Regions from separate parts of the Lysinibacillus sp. FSL W7-1291 genome, predicted to be linked through region 2. Evidence: predicted binding sites of a transcription regulator. Region 2 holds the regulator's gene; the other holds the start of a gene.

Region 1 (11,313 bases), 710 kb from region 2:
CAAGTTGGCATGTCTTCACCTTCGTCTGCTGTCGCTGGTAATTCACCATTCCAATTATACTCCTCGGCAACAGTGCGAAATATTTCAGCATATGTCGATTGGAAGGCTTGATCTATGTCACCCGTACTTGCAGAAGGATAAAATGCCTCATCTAAAATACGTCCTAATTTTCCATCTGGTAATGGCCCCTCTAATCCTTGACCAACAGCTATTACTACGTCATTATTCCCTTCACCCTGTCCAAATGTAGCTAAAATTAAAACACCGTTATTTTTCTGTTCGTCACCTATTCCCCAAGAACGAATCATTTTTGTAGCATACATCTTTGGCTCCTGTCCATCTAGACTATCAATGGTTACAATCATGATTTCAGCGCCTGTGCCTTGATCCAATTGCGCGGAGTAATGATTTAATTGTTCTTTGATACTTGCAGATAATACATTGGCAAAATCATGTATATACGTATTTTTCATCGGTGACGGCATAGTTGCCTTTGCCATGTTCGTAAATAAAAGAAACACCGAACAAACGATGATTATCTGTACAAGGCTACGCTTCATTAGTGTGTACCTGATTGACTAAAATCGATTGATGGTGCTTTGTCAGCTCCTGCTGCGGCTTTAAAGTATTCTTTTTGTTCAAAGCCAAACATTCCTGCCATCAAATTACCTGGGAAACGTTTAACTTGCTTATTAAATTGCTGAACTTCATTATTGTAATCCTCACGTGCTACCGCCAGGCGATTTTCAGTGCCTGCTAGCTCATCCATTAACTGACGAAAGTTTGTATCTGCCTTTAAGTTTGGATAATTTTCAACAACTACAAGTAAACGACTAAGTGCTCCAGTTAAAGCATCATTTGCAGCAGCTTGCTCCTCTGGAGTGTTTGCACTACCCATTTGTGCACGTGCTTGTGTAATACTTGCAATCACCTCTTGCTCATGGTTCGCATAGCCTTTCACTGATTCGACTAAATTTGGAATCAAATCATAACGACGTTGGAGCTGATTTTCCACTTGTGCCCATTTCGAATCTACATTTTCCTCTGCAGTCACCAGGCTATTATATTTAGGAATGAATAATAAGGCGAATAGAACAAGAATAAGAACAATTATCCCAATTGGTCCAAGCAACTTTTTCAATTTATAGAACCTCCTCGACCTACTTTTCCTTTCTTCAATAGTCTACATTTTTGTCTTTACATTTATACCGTATGAATTTCATTTGACTTGACATACTAATTACTGCATCAAAAAATCATTGAGGAGGCGTTTTTTTTGTCACAATCGTTTTACAATGAATCATCAAATCAAACCAATTTCAATCAACAACATAGTCTAAATCATGGTGGCCATGAAATGATGGACATGCATGAAACAATTGGCGAAATTATCGCAGGTATGAACCAAGCCATAATTTTACGCCCACATGTACAAGATCCGGAATTATTGAATATTTTGGATCGCCAGTATAATTTTACTTTAGGTATGTACAATACAATTGTAGAGTCCTTCAAAACAGGACATGATCCATCTGTTCCAACAGGACGTTACCAAATGGAGACAGGAAATGACTTTAAATATGGCGTAAATCCTGGTCAACCAAAAAAGCCAATGCAAAATGCCAATGAAATTAATGATGAAACTATTTCAGGGTTCTTACTTGGTGCTCAAAAAGGTTCAGCAAAATGTATGACAACGGCTGCTTTAGAGACAACAAACCCAGTTGTTCGTCGCGTTGTTGCTGATAGTATTCCTAACTGCATTGAAATGGGCTACGAATTATCCATCTATCAAAATAAACATGGCTATTATCAGGTACCTCAATACTCACAACAGGATATGCAAACGATGCTGAATGCATATGACACAACAACTAATCCCCTTCATTAACACGAAAGAGCAGTCTCTGGTGGTAAACACCAGAAACTGCTCTTTATTCATTAAGATTATAATACCTTCCCTAAAAACGCCTTTGTACGGTCACTTTGTGGATTGCCAAAGAGTTCCTCTGGAGAGCCTTCTTCTACAATATAGCCACCGTCCATAAAGACTACTCGATCCCCTACTTCACGAGCAAAGCCCATTTCGTGCGTAACAACAACCATGGTCATCCCTTCAGCTGCTAGATTTTTCATAACATCTAGCACCTCTTTGACCATTTCAGGATCAAGTGCTGAAGTGGGCTCATCAAATAAAATGGCTTTTGGCTTCATGGCTAAGGCACGTGCAATGGCTACACGCTGCTGTTGACCACCCGACAGCTGCTCAGGATAGTTATATGCCTTGCTGTCGAGTCCAACCTTTTTTAACAGCCCATGCCCTAATTCTTCAGCTTCTGGACGACTCATTTTGCGAATTTGCATAGGGGCCATCGTGACATTATCGATAACTGTCATATGCGGGAATAGATTAAATTGTTGAAACACCATGCCAACTTCTGCCCGAATCTCATTGATATTCGTTTTTGGCGCATTAATTTTCACATTTTCAATATAAATAGCACCATCTGTTACATCTTCCAGCATATTGATGCATCGTAAAAATGTACTTTTGCCTGAGCCAGATGGTCCAATCACACAAACAACTTGTTTCTCTTGGATTTCATAATCAATGCCTTTTAATACTTCAAGCTTTCCGAAATATTTGTGTAGGTTTTCAATTTTTATCATCTTGCTTCCCGCCCTTCTGCCTTAGCTTTACGAGGGACATAACTATTGCTAAATCGTTTCTCGATAAATGCCACGATCTTCGTTACACCATATGTTAAAACTAAATAGAGTAGTGCAGCAACGATGTACGGTTCCCAGAAGCGGAAGCTTGCACCTGCTACTACCTTACTTGCGTATAAAATATCTGGTGCTGCAATAACTGTTACTAATGAAGAATCTTTTAATAATGCGATAAATTCGTTCCCTAATGGTGGAATCATACGTCTAAATGCCTGTGGTAAAATGACCTTACGCATCGCTTGGTTATGTGTTAACCCTAAAGAACGAGCTGCCTCCATTTGCCCCTTTGCAATACTTTGAATACCTGCACGGAAAATTTCCGCATTGTAAGCAGCACAGTTTAATACGAGCGCTGTAATCCCTGACACCATATATCCTAAAGAATGACCAAAAATTGTTGGAATAACTGCTAAGTGAATTAATAAAATTTGCACAAGCATTGGTGTTCCACGGAATAAATCGATATATAATTTTGATGGCCAATAAATCCATTTTTTACTCGATAATTTTCCTAGGCCTAAAAATAGTCCTAATAGAATACCTCCAAAATAACCACTAAGTGTCAAAATAATTGTTACGCCAATACCCCGTATAAACATATCTCGGTAGTTCCAGACAATGTCCCAGCGTAAGTCAAAGATGTCCATCCGAAAACCCCATTTCCCCTTTAAAGTGAATGAGCCGCTAGCATACTAGGGGCGTCATCATTCATTTATTACTTGAAATCAGAACCTGTAATTTCTTTTAATTTACCGTTTTCTTTAATCTTTTTAAGACCTTCATTTAATTTATCTAATAGCTCTTTGTTTCCTTTTTGAACCATAAAGCCATAATATTCTTTTTCAAATGCATCATCTTCGATTACTTTTAGTTTTTGATCTGGATGCGCTTTAATGTATTCGTAAACTACCGCATTGTCTCCAATAGCTGCATCAACGTTACCGTTTAACATCTCTTGAATTGCGATTGGTTGACTTTCAAACGCCATAATATTTGTACTTGCTTCCCCTTGTAGCTTTTTCGCCGCCATATGACCTGTAGCATTAATTTGTACTGATACCTTTTTATCTTTTAGTTCAGCTAGAGATTTAATTTTTGAATCTTCTTTTACAACAATCAATAATTGAGACTCATAATAAGGCTCTGTAAAATCAAATGATTCTTTACGCTCTTCAGTAATTGTGATTCCTGAAGCACCAATATCTGTTTCACCGTTTTTAATTGTTTGGAAAACTGGCTCCCAACCAATGTTATTCCAGTCAACTTCAAAGTCCATTTCATCAGCAATAGCTTTTAAAACATCGACATCAATCCCCACAATTTTCCCTGAATCGTCAACAGATTCAAATGGTGCGAAAGTTGCCTCTGTACCAACTTTATATATTTTCTTACCATCTTCTGAAGATGAGCTTCCTGAAGATGCACCATCCTTTGTACCACATCCTGCAAGTGCTAATGTTAATGCTGCAACCATCATCAGTAGCATCCAACCTGTTTTCTTCATTGTATTTCCCCCTATTTCAATAATTTTCCGAAATGCGTATTATTTTTCGCAATTCGGAAATGTTAGACTATTAGGTCAATTATATTAATATTATAGTATTTAGACAACAACTTTTCGCATAAAACTAAATATTTTTTCATATTAATTTATAATAAACTTATATAATTAGAAGAAACATGTATAAATAACAAGAAATCTAATCTAAAATTAATATATATACACTACAATCCACACCAAATTTCGATAAATTTAGGCAAAAAAAAAGAATCCCCTCAGATAGGATTCTTTTTTTCGACTATTTCTAGTCTTCACGTACAGTATGTCCACTAAAAAATAATTTGGAGTTATTGCTTTTTTGAAGGTTTGAAAGGAATAAATAGGGGAATAATGCCAAATAGGACAGTATTGCACCTATATCTCCCTCTCGATCTCCGCTAAGCAGGCTGCTAAACTACTTATTAGGAGATGAGCTATAACAAGTCTATCTATATTCAGTAAAATGGCGCCCTCGGAGGGAATCGAACCCCCAGTGCAAGAACCGGAATCTTACGTGTTATCCATTACACCACGAGGGCAAAGGCACAAAAAAAAAGTACTCACTCTAGGCTTACGAAAAGCATGATGTAGATAACCCTCATTTTTTGAAGCATACCTGCAAAATAGTGTACTGTACTTTAAACTTATAACCTCAATTATTATACAAGCCTATCACATATAATTCAACCATAGAATGCAAAAACATTTTATTTTTTTTATTTCACTTTAGCAGGGTTAATATTTGACCTTCCCTGACTATAATGTGTATGATAAGGATACAGCTGAAATAACAATGGAAATTTTCAGCAAAGGTATTCGAATTTAGTTTTTTAAGGAGGATTTAACATGAATTTAATTCCTACAGTTATTGAACAAACAAGTCGCGGTGAACGTGCATATGACATTTATTCACGTCTACTTAAAGACCGTATTATTCTTTTAGGAAGCGCTATTGATGACAATGTGGCTAACTCCATTGTTGCACAACTTCTTTTCCTACAAGCGGAAGATCCAGATAAAGATATCTCTCTTTACATTAATTCACCAGGTGGATCAATTACGGCTGGTATGGCTATTTATGACACAATGCAAATCATTAAACCACAAGTTCAAACAATTTGTATTGGTATGGCTGCATCAATGGGTGCTTTCTTACTAGCTGCTGGTGAGCCTGGTAAACGTTTTGCATTACCAAATGCAGAAGTAATGATTCACCAACCACTAGGTGGCGCACAAGGTCAAGCGACAGAAATTGAAATTGCTGCTAAACGTATTTTATTCTTACGTGAAAAATTAAATGGCATTTTATCTGAACGCACAGGCCAACCACTTGAAGTCATTGCTAGAGACACAGATCGTGATAATTTCATGACTGCTGAACGTGCTAAAGAATATGGTTTAATCGATCACATTATGCACCGTAGCGATAATAAATAAAAATGAGAAGGCATCACAGACTCGCTCTGTGATGCCTTTCGTGTTGTTGAAAAAAGGTGATGTCAACGGCAGAAACAGCCATTTTGAAAGGCGAGGGGTTGATTTCCGTTCCGCCAGCGTCCTTTCCAGGGGGTGTCCGCTGATCACTGCATTCGCTCCAGGGGCTCCTCTAGGACGCTAATCCCCTAGGAGTGACGCTGGCTCCACTCCCATCAACCATTCTGCAAAAGTGTCTTTTCCTGAACAAAATAGCCCTTTATTTATATTATTAGAAAGAGGATAGGCTCTTATTTTCAATGCGGAGAAGTGATGGATGACAACACTTCTCCATAAAGCGTAGTGAATACCTTCACTTTATTTGAAAACCTTTCTAAAAAGAAACATTTTTATGAATTGGGGTGGAAGGCTACTTGACTCCCGTGGGATAGCGAGACAGGCGAGCCTCTAAACGGAGCGGTAGCGGAGGAAGCTGCTCGGCGCTCGCCCACAGGAAAGCAAGTAGCCTGCAATGGAAATCCATTTTCACCTTTCACAAAAACGCTATGGATGGTTTTGTTTTTCAACACTATGAAGGCATCACAGATTTGCTCTGTGATGCCTTTTGTGTTCAATGAATGTTAGTCTTCATTTTCGATAATTGTAGCCAATGCTGTAACCGCTTGCTCCGCATCGCTGCCGTCACTACTTAAAGTAACTTCAGTGCCTTTAGCGACTGCTAAGCTCATGACACCCATAATGGATTTGGCATTTACTTTTTTCTCGTCTTTTTCCAGAAAGATATCCGCACTAAAACGATTTGCTTCCTGCACAAATAGTGCTGCTTGTCTAGCTTGTAGTCCTAATTTTAATTTGACCTGGACTCTTCTCTCAATCATACTCAAAACTCCCCTTCACTACCGTTCATCTATTAGTTTTATCTTACCTCACTTACTAGCAAAAGAACAATAAGCGATTACGCATGACATTCATACCTGAAAAGTATGAAAACTTAACCACCTATTTTTTCACCGCGTCTTAATGCATCAGCAATCTCATCAATTTTTCTCAATCGATGGTTAACACCTGATTTACTAACCGTTCCACTTGATACCATTTCACCAAGCTCTTTTAATGTCACATCCTGATATTCTACCCGTAGACGTGCTATTTCACGTAGCTTTTCTGGTAGCTGATCCAGACCAATTGAATTTTCAATAAATCGAATATTCTCTACCTGTCGTAATGCTGCACCAATAGTTTTGTTTAAGTTGGCTGTTTCACAGTTCACAATACGGTTGACGCTATTTCGCATATCTCGCAATATGCGCACATCCTCAAACTTCATCATGGCCTGATGTGCACCAACAATATTAAGGAAATCTGAAATTTTCTCTGCTTCCTTTAAATAGGTGACAAAACCTTTTTTTCGTTCAATTGTTTTGGCATTAAGTTCAAATTCATTCATCAAATCCATCAATGCCTCACCATGCTCTTTATACAAAGAATAAATCTCTAAATGGTAGGCTGATGTTTCTGGATTGTTGACAGAACCTCCTGCTAAAAATGCTCCTCTTAAATAAGCTCTTTTTTGACCACTCTTTTTGATGAGCTTTCTTGAGATTGTATGGTTAAATTGAAAGTCGTCTGAGATGATTTCTAAATCAATTAGCAGCTCGCGCGCACCTTCTCTTACACGGCAAATATACACGTTATTTTTTTTCAGTCGCATCTTCTTACGAACAAGCAATTCTACATTGTACGGATACAATTTTTTCATAATCGTATATAGTCTTCTAGCAATTGCAGCGTTTTCAGTTTGCACGTCTAAACTTAGTTGTTTATTTGCAAAGGATAATGAACCATTCATACGAATTAGGGCAGAAACTTCTGCTTTCATACAATGATTGTCCGCTTCTATTTGCGTTAATTCCTTTTTTGTTTCTGAAGCAAAAGACATATCATGCCCCCCTTTCAATCATGATTTCTATGTATATGTTCATCTTACCATATACAATCAATCCATTATGTTTCTATAATGGGTCTTCTTACTTTTTGCTGGTAAATATCAGCATAATCTACCAGCCATTCTGCAACATTGATAGCATTATGTCGAACAGTCCCATCTGACCGAATTGTAGCAATATCACGTTGTATAACCTCTAAGCCCATACTTTCAAGCTTTGCCACATCAAATGTCACTGGCTCTGCTCTTTCTTCTTTATATAGTTCTTTTACAGGGTTAGGGAGTTCTTCGTCGTTTACTAAAATAGAATCAATAAAATCGCCGCCAACATGCTTATGTATGGCTGTTACATGATCACCTGCTGTATAAGAAATCGTTTCACCTTTTTGCGTCATTAAATTACAAACATATATTTTTCTGCCTTTCGCTTTCACAACAGCTTCCCCTATCTCCTTCACAAGCAGATTTGGAATAATACTTGTATATAAGCTTCCTGGACCTATTAAAATATAGTCTGCACGCTGAATCGCACGAATGGCTTCTGGTAACGGTTGCACATTTTCGGGTACTAAAAAAACACGATTAATGCGCTTTGATGCTGTTGGAATTTTTGATTCTCCTTCAATAATTGAACCATCCTCTAGCACAGCATGTAAGTTTATTTTTTTATTTGCAGCTGGTATGACACGACCATGAACTTTTAAAACCTTGCCCATTTCACTTATAGCATGATTAAAATCTCCAGTAATATCAGTAAGTGCCGTAAGCATTAAATTTCCTAAGGAGTGACCTTTTAAATCCTCTGATGCTGAAAAGCGATATTGAAACATTTGCTCTACAAGTGGTTCAATATCTGATAATGCCGCAATCACATTACGTACATCACCAGGTGGCGGAATATCGTAGTCATCACGTAAACGGCCTGAAGAACCCCCATCATCTGCCACTGTCACAATGGCAGTAATATCAAATGGGTGATGCTTCAGCCCGCGTAGTAATGTGGAAAGCCCTGTACCACCACCTATTACGACAAGCCTTGTTTGCTTTTTCCCCATTCACTCATTCCTTTCTACGATTAATATCACGATGCGTAATAACCGTATTTTCCTTGCCTGCTAAATATGCCCCAAAAAATTCTGCTAATGTCACTGAGCGATGCTGACCGCCAGTACAACCAAAAGCAATGACAAGCTGTGACTTACCTTCTTGTCGATAAAGAGGAATCATAAAATCTAATAAATCCGTTAGTTTTTTTATGAGTATTTGCGTATCTTCCAAAGCTAAAACATAAGAGGATACCTCTGTTTGTAGTCCTGTTTTGGGACGTAGCTCCTCTACATAATAAGGGTTTTTAAGAAAACGAACATCAAACACTAAGTCTGCATCAATAGGCATCCCATGTTTAAAGCCAAAGGACATAATGTTCACAGTAAAAATAGTATCTGCCTCACTAGCGAATTCATTGACAATTCTTTCACGTAATTGCTTCGGTTTCATGTTCGATGTGTTATACACAAAATTAGCACGGCCCTTTACTTCAGATAAAAGTGCACGTTCCTGTTTAATGCCATCTAAAGGTAAACCATTGACTGCTAGTGGATGGGCACGTCTTGTTTCTTTATAGCGTCTAACTAATGTGGCATCGTCTGCATCTAAAAATAACATACGAGTATCAATATCGCCTTCTTTTAGTATATGGTCTAACGCGCCAATAAGAGCATCAAAAAAGTCGCCACCACGCATATCCATTACGGCTGCAATACGCGTACTATTTTTACCAGAATCTCTTAGCAGAGTTAAAAAAGTTGTAAGTAACGCTGGTGGTAAATTATCAATACAGTAATACCCTAAATCCTCAAAGCTTTGAATAGCTACGGTCTTCCCAGCCCCAGACATTCCTGTAATAATAACCAATTCGTGTGTACATTGTTGGCCTTCAACCACCACTGTCATGCAACTCCTTTATTGTTCTTTTGATATTTGTATTTTCTGATGAAGTAATTCAAAATTCGTTGTATAGTCAAACGTGCCATATTGAATGCCTGATTGCGAAACCGCAAATTGTAAATTAGTTCGATCTCCTTCAGCCATTGGCAAATGTGCTAAATCCTCTACTGGGTGCCATGCAAGCTTGCCTTCTCTCGTTTCTTCGAATGGTATACCTTCTACATCCTTTGCAACAAATGTATAGAGCATCCACTCATCCACTACATCATTATTTTCTTTAATAATCATCGTATAAACACCCTTTAAATGAACATTTAAAGGTGTGACATTTGTTTCTTCTTGAAACTCACGTACAGCAGCCTCAAAGATGGATTCACCGCTCTCCATTTTCCCTCCTGGAGCAACGTACCAGCCTCGTCTTGGTTTCTGAAGTAATAATACTTTACCGTCTTTTACTGCAATTAAATTTGCAATTCTTTGCATAGGCACACCTCTAATCACTTTTGCATTCTACTCCCCATTATAGCAAGACCTTGCAAGATTTGTCCTCATTTACAACTCTCTAGTAAAGACAATTAACAATTTAGGTTTATTCATGTGTAATGCTTTTATGTTAGGCGAAAAATACGTTTATTTTTTTAATTTGTACAAATAAAAAAGTAGGTTGCTCCCACCTAATTGAGGCGGAAACAACCTACTAAACAAAATAAAAGGGGGATTGCTAATTACATTTTTTATCATACACCTTTTATATGTCATTCAAGTTACAGCAATATTAAAACCACATTAAAATTGTATTTTTTTCCTTTAAATAGCCATGTTAGGCATTAATTTTCTCTAATAGCTCTTCCACATAATGCTGTACAGCTTGTGCGGCAATACTACCGTCACCTGTCGCTGTCACAATTTGGCGAAGTGTTTTTTCACGAACATCTCCAGCTGCAAAGATACCTGGGATTTTAGTTTCCATATTGGCATTTGTCAAAATATAGCCAGCATCATTTAAAATGCCTAATGATTCAAATGGTTTAGTTAAAGGCAACATACCAATATAGATAAAGACACCATCTGCTGCAAATTCAGATTCTGTACCATCAACAGTTGATTGTAATGTGACACTACCAACTTTACCATTAGCTTCATTAATTTCTTTTACAGTTGCATTCCAAATGAAATCAATTTTGTCATTGGCAAAGGCACGATCTTGTAGAATTTTTTGGGCACGTAATTTGTCACGACGGTGGACAATCGTTACTTTATCAGCAAAGCGAGTTAAATAAACGCCCTCTTCAACAGCTGAATCGCCACCGCCTACAACTATTAGATTTTTTTGTTTAAAGAATGCCCCATCACATACTGCACAGTAGCTGACACCACGACCGCCTAGCTCTTTTTCACCTGGCACACCCATTTTTTTATACTCCGCACCTGTTGTAATAATAATGGCACGTGTTTTATATTCTTTTGCACCAGATTTAATTGTTTTATATTCTTCACCATCAATGATTTCTGATACATCACCATAGGCATATTCTGCACCAAATTTTTTAGCGTGCTCAAACATTTTTGTAGATAGCTCAGGCCCTAAAATTGTATCAAAACCTGGGTAATTTTCTACTTCCTCTGTGTTTGCCATTTGCCCACCAGGAATCCCACGTTCAATCATTAATGTTGATAAATTTGCACGAGATGTATAAACAGCAGCAGTCATCCCAGC
Region 2 (11,313 bases):
TTTCATCTTTCAGCTTTTGCTCTGTATCTCTTAGAGAGGCTGCCTTTTCAAATTCTTGGCCTGATACGGCTGCATTTTTTTCAGAGCGCACATTTTCAAGTTTATCTTCAAGTGCCTTTAAGTTTGGTGGCACTGCAAATGAACGTAAGCGGACTTTAGAACCTGCCTCGTCGATTAAGTCAATTGCTTTATCTGGTAAGAATCGGTCTGAAATATATCTGTCACTCATTTTAGCCGCTGCTTCAATCGCTTCATCTGTAATTTTTACACGGTGATGCGCTTCATAACGGTCACGTAAGCCTTGAATAATTAGAATCGCTTCTTCCACTGTTGGTTCATCCACTTGGATTGGTTGGAAGCGACGCTCTAATGCTGCATCCTTTTCAATATATTTGCGGTACTCGTCTAATGTTGTTGCACCAATACATTGAAGCTCACCGCGTGCTAAAGATGGTTTTAAAATATTGGAGGCATCAATTGCACCTTCTGCACCACCTGCACCGATTAATGTATGCAATTCATCAATGAATAAAATGATGTTGCCAGCTTGGCGAATTTCATCCATCACCTTTTTCAAACGATCTTCAAATTCACCACGATATTTAGTACCTGCAACAACCGTCCCCATATCTAAAGTCATGACACGTTTGTCACGTAGGATTTCCGGTACTTCATTATGGATAATTTGCTGTGCTAACCCTTCAGCAATTGCTGTTTTACCAACACCTGGCTCACCAATCAATACAGGGTTATTTTTCGTACGACGCGATAACACTTCAATCACACGTGTAATTTCCTTGCTTCGACCAATAACAGGGTCCAATGTGCCTTCACGTGCAATTTGTGTTAAATCACGCGCTAGGCTATCTAAAGTTGGGGTATTGGCAGCTTGAGCTGCTTGTTGCCCAGATTGTGCATTATCGTTGTTACCTAATAGCAATAATACTTGCTGACGTGCTTTATTTAAGCCGACACCCGCATTGTTTAAGACGCGAGCTGCCACGCCTTCACCTTCACGAATAAGCGCTAATAATAAGTGCTCTGTGCCGATATACGAGTGACCTAATTTACGTGATTCATCCACAGATAGTTCAATTACTTTCTTAGCTCTTGGCGTATAGTGAACAATTGGGCCGACATCTTCTTTACCTTTACCAACTAATTCCTCAATACCAGCTTCAATCATTTGAGGACTAATATCAATGGCTTCTAACGCTTTCGCAGCAATACCGCCGCCTTCACGTATAAGCCCTAATAGAATGTGCTCTGTTCCAATAGATTCGTGCTTCCAACGAATAGCCTCTTCCTGAGCAAGCTGTAATACTTTTTGCGCGCGTTGTGTAAAACGATTAAACATCATATAAATCCTCTCCTTTTTCCCCATTTATAGGCTTATTCGCATATTCTTGAGATAATGCCTCACGGAGCATTTCCGCTCGGACACGATCCCGTTCAGCAGGGGGCAGTGCCTCACCTGCATAGTGCTGTAAAAAACCTGGTTGCATACTAACAACACATTCATTTAAGGTTGTTGCTTGAATCCCATCAATTAACTGTAGATCTACTCCTAAACGAACATTAGATAGACAGGTAGCGGCTTCCTCACTTGTTAGAATTCTCGCATGTGTAAGGGTACCTAAAGCCCGATATACTCTATCTTCTAGAGCAAGCTCTGCCTTTTCCATCAACTTCCCTCTTGCGTGTCGCTCTTTTTGGATAATCTTTTCAGCGACACTTTGTATGTCTGCTAAAATGTCTTCTTCTGTCTTCCCAAGTGTAATTTGATTCGACACTTGATAAACATTTCCTAAATTTTCGCTGCCTTCCCCATATATACCTCTTACAGTCATTCCTAAGCGAGTCATGGCATTAATAATTTGATTCATTTGCCCGGTTAATGTCAGTGCGGGTAGATGCATCATGACCGATGCGCGAAGACCCGTGCCAATATTCGTCGGACAACTTGTTAAATAGCCAAAAGTATCTCGAAAGGCATACGGTAATACTTTCTCTAGGATACGATCAATTTTATTTGCTTGTTCATAGGCACTTTGAAGTTGAAAGCTTGCTGTCATACATTGAATGCGTAAATGATCCTCTTCATTCACCATAATGCTAACGGATTCATCTTCAGAAAGAAGTATGGAGCCTACTTGCTCTTTTTTAGCAAGCTGTGGACTAATCAAATGCTTTTCTACAAGAATTTGACGCTGTAGAGGCGTTAAATCCTTAATAGCAAAATAAGCATAATCATTTTGAAGCGTTGGGCTATCACTTAGTGCATGTGTAACTGCCTGTTCCACCTGCAGTGCCTCATTCTCTGAGAAAGCTAATGGAAATCGATAGCCATCTAAATTTCGAGCAAGGCGAATACGTGTACTAATGACAATATCTGAATAATCATCCTTGATATGCATCCACGTTGGGGTCGCACGCTCTAAAAATGAATCAATCATCATGACACATCACCACCTTCAAATTGTAGATGCTTCTCTAGCTCTTTAACTTCATCACGGAGCTTCGCCGCCTCCTCAAATTGTTCTTCTGCTACAGCGGCCTTCATACGCTTGCGGATATCCTCTATTTGCTTTTTAATGACATACACATTACTGCGAGCACCAGGCATTTTACCAATGTGTTGAGGGCCTGCCTGTATGCGATTAAAGAGCTTAGGCAAATGCTCACTAAAGGTGTCATAACAGCTCGGGCATCCAAATTTACCTTCTTTTAAAAATTGTTTATACGAAAATCCACATTGTGGGCATGTTTGCTGTTGTGGTTGAACTTGTTGTTTTTCCCCCACCTTTTGCCATGTAGGCGAGCCGAACCAGTTCGACAATAGCTGTTGAATAGACACTGGCTCTTGTTTAAACTCTGCATGAAATGGATGGAACTGTGAGGCGCAGACGTCACAATAATGGTGCTCCACCTTTTGCCCATTTTGAACTTGTGTTACTGTAACTGTCGCATTACGTTGTTTACAATGTTCGCATATCATTTCCATCACCTCACTATTTTTGCTGTTCATATTTGATTGTTGTCAGCATTGCTCGCAAGATCTTTGCTCGAATAGTATCTCTTAAAGGGAGATGTAAATCGATTGTGGAGCGATCAATTGCTGCTAACATTAATTTCGCTTCTCGTTTTGAAATTACCTGCTCATCGATGAGCCGATATACTAAATCTTCTGCCATCGTTTGAGATGCTCCACCTTCTATTTGTCTGAGAACATCGTCGATTAAATCAATCTGTGAATGCGCGCGGACACGTAAAATTCGTATGTACCCACCACCACCACGTTTGCTCTCAACAAGGTAACCTCGCTCGGCAGTAAATCTTGTATTAATTACATAATTTATTTGTGATGGCACACATTGAAATTTATCAGCAATCTCACTCCGTTTAATTTCAATATGCCCTTCTCCACCTAATTCAAGTACTTGCTTTAAGTAACCTTCTATGATGTCTGATATATTACGCATTTTAGGAATACACCTCGCTTGCTTCACTGACTTTGACTATCTTTGACTTTCTTTTAGTATATTATACAAAACGCTTCAAAAAAATTGCAATGATTTCGCCCATAGAAAAGTGAAAAGTCTTAAAATGCCTATTTTAGTACGAAAAACAGCACTTTTTCACTTAAAACTGCGCGGGTTATAATTTGCTCATATACCTAATGTACCCTTATTAGTCATAGAAAAAACGCAAGCATATGCAACTAGCATATACTTGCGTCTATGAAAATTATACCCAACGACCAACAATTGGATAACGCCAAGGCTCATCAGACAATGCTTTTACGATACCGATAATTGGTACAACAAATAACATGATGCCGAAAATGATTAAAAACGGTAACCCAATAAGAACAAAACTTAAAACAACTGAGATAGCGATTAAAATACCCATAACAATTTGGAAGAGCAATGCTTGAATAGAAATCGCCTTCACTTCCTCATCCGAACTAATTAAGAAGAAAATAATAGGTACTAACCATGGCGCAAAAAATGCACTTGCGTGTATGATTACTTTAGACCATTTAGTCTCCATATATATCAACCCTTTCTTTGTACTTTGTCTATGTTTTATGTACTACTATTTACGGAACTATACCCGTAATAGTTTCACATTAAATAAGATTTATTAAATTTTTTTTGGAAGGCTGTGATGAGAGATGGAATTTAACAACACATTAGCAAACGAATATGAAAAGGGTATTCGTCGTACATTGCCAAGCTATGATGCCATGCTACGTTTAATACAAACCTTTTATCATTCTACACTCCCAGATAAAGCTGATATGTTAATTGTGGGTGCAGGAAGCGGCAATGAAATTTTACAGCTTGCAGATGGAAGGCCCGACTGGTCATTCACAGGTATTGATCCATCAGAGTCCATGCTCAGCATAGCAAAGGAACGTCTACACACTCTACCCAATACGCTGTCTTTCCACCAAGGAACAATACTAGGTACTCAATTACCCTCCATAAAATACGATGCAGCAAGTTGTGTTCTCGTTCTGCATTTTATTCTGGGTTATGAAGAAAAGCTATCTACATTAGAAGAAATCGCAAGACATTTAAAGCCTGGAGCACCGTTTGTCCTTGTCTCGAAATATGGTCAGCCCGGCTCTTTAGAAACTGAACTACAATTTGATTTATGGCGTTCCTATTGGCTACAACATACAAAGCTTTCTGCATCTGATGTAGCAGAGATGGAAAAATCCATTCGCTCCCTTCCGTTTATGCGTGAAGAGGATATTTTAACACTGCTACAAAAGGCGGGCTTTACAAAACCTTCTAGATTTTTTGCCACTACTTTATTTGCTGGTTGGGTATGCTTTAAAGAGGGGCACTAAATAAATATTTTGTAGTAAATAATTTGAGGTGAAAACCGTGATAAGCACCATTGGTATTACAAAACAACAACAATTACTAAAAGATTTTCCATTGGAAGTTATACATCAGCAAGAATTTGAATGGTATTGGGTTGATTTTAATTGCCCTACAGCCGAAGAAGAATCATTATTAGATACATTTTTCCATTTCCATCCGCTTGCTATTGAAGATTGCTTAATGCGATTACAGCGCCCAAAGCTCGATTTCTATGATGATTTTCATTTCTTTGTTATTCATCGAGTAAATGAAGAGAACCTTGCTGCAGAAGAGGTTAATATTTTTGCCTCCAATAAATTTATTGTGACGTTCCATAAAAACCCTGTTCCTGAAATAGATAAGGTACAAAAGATACTAGCAAGCCAACCAAAGAATTGGGAACGGGGAACGGTTTATTTAACATATCAAACAATTGATAAAATCGTGGATAGCTATTTCCCTCTTGTTTATAAAATTGAAGATCATCTTAATGCACTTGAAGGCGAACTTACATACCAAAGCAACGTAAATGCCATGAAGATTGTCTTCGAATTCCGTAGTGACTTACTTGACCTAAGACGCACTATTTTACCGATGCGAGATCTTTTATATCGAATTCTTAATTCTTACCGTTTTTCTTTAAACAAATCAGAAAGAGCTTATTTCGGAGATATTTATGACCATCTCATTAAACTAACTGAAATGGTTGAATCCAATCGAGAATTGACAGCGGATATGCGCGATAGCTATATGGCTATGAGCTCAAGTCGCATGAACGGCATTATGATGACTTTAACCATTGTATCAACTATCTTTATTCCCCTTACTTTTATTGCTGGTGTATATGGCATGAACTTTGATAACATGCCTGAGCTTCATGGCCATTACAGCTATTTTATTGTACTAGGCTCCATGATTATTATTGCGATCTTTATGCTAGCCATCTTTAAACATAAAGGCTGGTTTAAATTATTTAAACCATAAAAAAAGCTGCTCGTTTTGTCATGAAACGAGCAGTCTCCTTTTTCAAGAAGTTAATAGGGTCCCCTATCATCAATTTTATTATCACCTTGCTGCGGAAATAAAAAGTATGCTAGTACGCCTGATCCCAAAGTTGCACAGATTGTAATTAATAATCGCTCAACAGAGGGTACCTCAGCATAATAGTTTCGTAACATATAAACAGAGCCAATTGCGACAATAACCATGACTGGGATGACAAATTTAAAACGCTTTTTCTCCATATAATACCTCCTCTACTCCCTTTTTACGTACAGTCTCTATCTTGCTAAACAGTTCGTATTTTACAGGTTTCCTATTTTAAATTCAAATTTACTTCGCTTCACTAATTGAACTGACAATAAAGTAAAAAAATAAAGAAATAACCAAATTTTTAACCAAATATTCAGCAAATAATAGTAAAATAGATTTAATACCAATTATTTATCAAATTTACAAACCTAACAAATTTCAAAAGGCTTTTTTACTTACAATTTATTATGGATATTAGGAATGGAGCAAATAATAATGAGTTGGTTTTCCAAAAACAGTAGTGCTAACTATTCAATTACATTAACACCTGAAAATTTTAAGAATGATGTTCGACTAGATGTATCGAACTACCCGAATCTTCAAAAACAATTGCAACTTTTAAATTTAACAGTAGACGATTTAGCAATCATTAAACAACTACAACCGCTTGCAAAGGATCTCATCCCTGCAATGGTGGAGCAATTTTATGCTGCCATTAGTTTGAGCCAAGATCTAATCGATATTATTAATAGAACATCACATATTGACCGTTTGAAAATTACATTACATAAACATTTAAGTGATATTTTTGAGAGTCATATAAATGATGCCTACATTGCCGAAAGAAAGGCAATTGCCGAGACTCACGTGCGAATTGGTTTACAATCCAAATGGTATATTGCCTCATTCCAATCACTCACTTCTACATTCACAAATTTTGTGAGCGAAGTGGACATCTCAAAACAAGATGCCATTCGTGCCATAAATGCTTTTTGTAAAATCATTAATTTCGAGCAACAGCTTGTGATCGAGGCCTATGAAAATGAAGAAGAACGCATTCGCTCAGTGGCTGATGCAACAAAAAACTCTCTTGTTACAACCATTCAAAGTACAGCAGAGGAGCTCAACTCTATTAGTGAAGAAACAGCAGCATCACTATTGGTTATTTCCTCACAGACAGATGATATTGCTGTGGCGACAAAGCAAGGATTAAGCTTCGTAGCAGATACCCAAGAAAAATCAAGACGTGGTCAACTGCAGCTTAAAGAACAAAATGATTTAATCCAAGTCATTTTACAAAGTGTCAACAGTCTGGAGGTAACGATGAATCAGCTACGTACCTCTTCTCAGAAAATTTCTGAGATTGTTGGACTTGTTACAGGTATTGCTGATCAAACCAATTTATTAGCCTTAAATGCTTCCATCGAGGCTGCTCGAGCTGGAGAACATGGGAAAGGTTTCGCGGTGGTGGCTGAGGAAGTACGCAAGCTTGCTGAGGAAACAAAAAATGCCGTACAAAATGTTTCACACCTCATTAAAGAAACAGAAAGCAATATTACAACGATGGCCAATTCCGTTCTTAATGTGGATCAAAAAATTCAGCACAGTGTCAATACACAAGAGAATTTATCCAAGTCATTTAATGATATTGCCGATGCTGTTTCTGGCATTCAACAGCAATATGTCAACACATCAAGAGATATTTCAGCCATCTCTAATCTAATTACTGAATTATCACAGGGAGCTACGCTCGTTTCTTCTTCTTCTGACTCTCTTATTAATGTAGTTAATGAACTAAATATGTAAAATGAAAGGGAAATTCACTTTTAAAAGCGAATTTCCCTTTCTCCTTAATGTGGTAATGCACGTTTTTGCTTACGGTGCTCTCGTCTTGCTGGCCCTGTTTCAAACAAACGTTTTTCTTCATCTGTTTCAGGATAAATCGCAGGAACTGGTACTGGTTTCCCTTCCTCATTTACTGCAACCATCGTAACAAAGGATTCTGTCGTTAATTTTTCCTCGCCAGTCTCAATATTACGAGAAACAACACGAACGTAAACTTCCATAGAAGAACGTCCTGTAGACGAAACAATACTCTCGATTTCAAGAATATCCCCTACATGTGCAGCCGATAAAAAATCAACCGAATCAATAGATGCTGTAACTACGAGTCCCTTCGCATGTTTCATTGCTGTAATAGCAGCGATTTCATCAATATAAGCTAACACTCTTCCACCGAAAATAGAATTGTGATTATTTGTGTCTGGGGGTAATACGAGACGCGATTGAACCGTACGTGATTGGCTCATTGGTACAGCGTTGTTTGGCATAATACTTGCAACTTCCCTTCATGTAATGTTCTTTCGTCATCGTATCGCAGAAGAAGAGCTGATGCAAATTTAGAATGATTTTTTCATCGAAATAAATTTCATATCGCTCATTTCCTCAATGGCCCACTTAATTCCTTCTCGTCCATAACCACTCATCTTCACACCACCATATGGCATGTTATCTACCCTGAATGTCGGAATATCATTAATAATGACAGCACCAGCCTGTAATTCGTCTGCTGCATATAAGGCATCTGACAATATATTCGTGTAAATACCCGCATTTAGACCAAGGTCCGACTCGTTCACAAGTCGAATCGCGTCGTCTAATGTTTCATATGAAACAATTGAGACGATTGGTGCGAATGTTTCCTGACAGACAATTTTCATGTCAGCTGTTACATTCGTCATAACTGTTGGTGTTAGAGTACGTTCTGTAAATTCGCCACCTGTTGCAATAACTGCCCCTTGTTCTTGCGCTTCCTCAACCCACGCTCGGATACGTTCTACCTCATTTGGATTAATCATGGCACTGACATCTGTCTTTGTATCTAACGGGTCTCCTACTATAAGTTTTTTCGTTTCTTCAACGAATGCTTCAGTAAATTCATCAATGATGGACGAATGCACATAAATACGTTGTAACGAAATACATACTTGTCCAGCAAAGTTGAAAGCACCGCTTACGCAACGACTAACAATTTTATGAATTGGCGTCGATGGTTCGACAATTACGGCTGCATTAGAACCTAGTTCTAACGTTATTTTACGCAAACCGACCTTTTCTTTAATGCTCAAACCAACTTTACTACTGCCTGTAAAGGTTACTTTTTTGACGTATGGATGCGTAACAAGTGTATCACTAAGCTCGCCACCACTTCCTGTTACGATCTGCAACGCGCCATCAGGTAATCTGCTTCACGAAAAATTTCAGCCATCACAATAGCACTTAACGGCGTTTGTGTTGCTGGCTTTAATACAACCGTATTACCTACTGCAAATGCTGGGCCTAATTTATGTGCCACTAAATTGAATGGAAAATTAAACGGCGTAATGGCTGAGATTACACCTAATGGTTCTCGTTTTGTCCAGCCTATACGATCTCCAGCTCCAGGTGCTGCATCCATCGGAACAGTCTCACCCTTAGACTGTTTAGCTCCCTCTGCCGCAAATTGATAGGTTGCGATTGTACGATCCATTTCGGCTAATCCTGCTACTATAGGCTTCCCTGCCTCTAATGCTAAAATTTCAGCAAATTCTTCTTTACGTTGTCGCATAATCTCAACAACTTTATATAATATTTCGGCACGTTCGTAGGCTGTAGTCTTTTTAAACGATTGGAATGCCTGCTGTGCACCTTCGATAGCTCTCTCTACATCTTGTATCGATGCTTTTGCTACCTGAGCAATAACCTCACCACTATACGGAGATGTTAGCTCATAGCTTTCCTTGGCATCTTGCCACTGACCATTCATCCATAGTTTTGTTTCCTTCATCCTTCAAATGCACCTCCAAATAATCAAGTTCTCCTTTATTCTATCATGAAGAACTTGAACTTGATGCAATAGCAGCTGCACTAACCGCAGCTATCATCGCTGCTTGCTGTGCTTGGATTAATAATTCAATGGAAGACATAATGGTCATGGACAAAGATTTTTGCACCTTCGCCATATCATAAATAGCGATTTGTACAGCCATAAAGAGAACAAATTCACGGTGCCATTTTAATAATTTCAAGTCCTTTAATTCATGATATAAATCAATAATATCTTGAAGCTGTGCTTTAGTAAGACTTAGTATGGCTAAAAAGCCGAGTAAAGGATAATGCATAGCCTTGACCTTTACATTTTGGTTTTTGAGTGTATCACGGAGTGCCACAACATTTGGTGCTAGATTAACATCAAATTGTGGGGATAAAAATGTTAATACCTGTGATAGCCACTGTAGTTCATTACCAGCATTAAAATTATATGTTCGTAATTCTTTATAATATCGATTCATTGTTTCCGCCCGTAGCTCAACATCATCAGATGGACTACTCAATAACACTGCATAAGGAATGTCCTCATAAGATGTTAAAAATGGATGATGTTTACGAATAGCATCGAATAAAGCTCTAGCTGCCTGTGCATGTGCTTCTTTATTTTGTTCATCCTCAGTCAAAAACTGTGCTCCGATATAGCTGAAATTGCCGCTTCTAAATTTTGCTTCCTTCAAGATACTCACATTTGTAAGTAAATCCTTGACTGCCTTTTCAGTATCTTCTTGCTCCAATAAATTGGCGGCAATACTATATCCAACTGTTGTTCGTAAAGGGGACATCCACGAGGATTGCTTCTTCATCTCTTGCAGAACATTTTTATATCTTATTGCATCAAAAGTTTTTCCTGACGCTACAAATTTACAAGCAATCGCTAAAACAATTTTACGATCGACTGTCCAACCAGCAGCCTTTGATACATCCTCAACTGTATTTGTAAGTTCATTTTCAATCAGCGCGTAATCCATATTTAGCACACTCCTTTACCCATTTTACGTTACAATCTGTGCGAAAGATTCAATCCTCTTTGTAACAATTAACATAAAAAGTAAACTTAATTTAATGTATGTTACTTCATTTATCTGATTTAATAGGAAATATTAACAACTATAAAAGGAGGTCTTGAGGATGATAGCAAAAACCACAAGAAAACTATTATTTACCGTCACCTTAAAGGATCGATTACATTTATTCCTATTTTTAAGAAATTCATCAACTAATATCGCTTTACATACTCTATTCCACAAAAATTAATATAAAAAACAGCGGCAAATTTTTCTGCCGCTGTACTATCCTTCATTTAAATTAACCCTAGTTCTCGTAACTCCTCAGATGTGAAGGCTCTTGACCTTGTTAGGAAACGTTTTCCCTCTACGCCCTCTAATGAGAACATGCCTCCTCTGCCCGCAACAACATCCAATATGATTTGTGTATGCTTCCAGTAATCATATTGATTTTTGTGCATGTAGAAAGGCGCACCACCAATCTCTCCAAGGCACACATCCTGATCTCCTAATAGCAAATCACCTTCTGG

What was found. Region 2 encodes CtsR, which represses protease genes until heat stress. Its sites were predicted from a motif close to ATGGTCAATAAAGGTCAAACA; they were not measured.
Region 1: the regulator CtsR is predicted to act here: its motif matches at 5,010-5,030, upstream of clpP (ATP-dependent Clp endopeptidase proteolytic subunit ClpP).

What each region holds. Positions count from the first base shown of each region.
Region 1 covers NZ_CP151994.1:3,706,242-3,717,554, forward strand. Annotated here, with positions in the region: gene NST76_RS17950 (TPM domain-containing protein) at 1-560, opposite strand, end outside; gene NST76_RS17955 (LemA family protein) at 560-1,141, opposite strand; gene NST76_RS17960 (spore coat protein) at 1,277-1,891, shown strand; gene NST76_RS17965 (amino acid ABC transporter ATP-binding protein) at 1,948-2,670, opposite strand; gene NST76_RS17970 (amino acid ABC transporter permease) at 2,667-3,377, opposite strand; gene NST76_RS17975 (basic amino acid ABC transporter substrate-binding protein) at 3,446-4,234, opposite strand; tRNA gene NST76_RS17980 (tRNA-Arg) at 4,735-4,809, opposite strand; gene clpP (ATP-dependent Clp endopeptidase proteolytic subunit ClpP) at 5,117-5,707, shown strand; gene NST76_RS17990 (HPr family phosphocarrier protein) at 6,325-6,582, opposite strand; gene whiA (DNA-binding protein WhiA) at 6,696-7,643, opposite strand; gene NST76_RS18000 (YvcK family protein) at 7,709-8,704, opposite strand; gene rapZ (RNase adapter RapZ) at 8,709-9,602, opposite strand; gene NST76_RS18010 (8-oxo-dGTP diphosphatase) at 9,612-10,079, opposite strand; gene trxB (thioredoxin-disulfide reductase) at 10,417-11,313, opposite strand, start outside.
Region 2 covers NZ_CP151994.1:4,411,247-4,422,559, forward strand. Annotated here, with positions in the region: gene NST76_RS21575 (ATP-dependent Clp protease ATP-binding subunit) at 1-1,360, opposite strand, end outside; gene NST76_RS21580 (protein arginine kinase) at 1,350-2,459, opposite strand; gene NST76_RS21585 (UvrB/UvrC motif-containing protein) at 2,456-2,998, opposite strand; gene NST76_RS21590 (CtsR family transcriptional regulator) at 3,012-3,482, opposite strand; gene NST76_RS21595 (DUF4870 domain-containing protein) at 3,748-4,053, opposite strand; gene NST76_RS21600 (class I SAM-dependent methyltransferase) at 4,178-4,861, shown strand; gene corA (magnesium/cobalt transporter CorA) at 4,899-5,861, shown strand; gene NST76_RS21610 (hypothetical protein) at 5,912-6,121, opposite strand; gene NST76_RS21615 (globin-coupled sensor protein) at 6,405-7,715, shown strand; gene NST76_RS21620 (acyl-CoA thioesterase) at 7,760-8,239, opposite strand; partial or broken gene NST76_RS21625 (aldehyde dehydrogenase family protein) at 8,309-9,735, opposite strand; gene NST76_RS21630 (DUF4003 family protein) at 9,779-10,747, opposite strand; gene NST76_RS21635 (DUF779 domain-containing protein) at 11,080-11,313, opposite strand, start outside.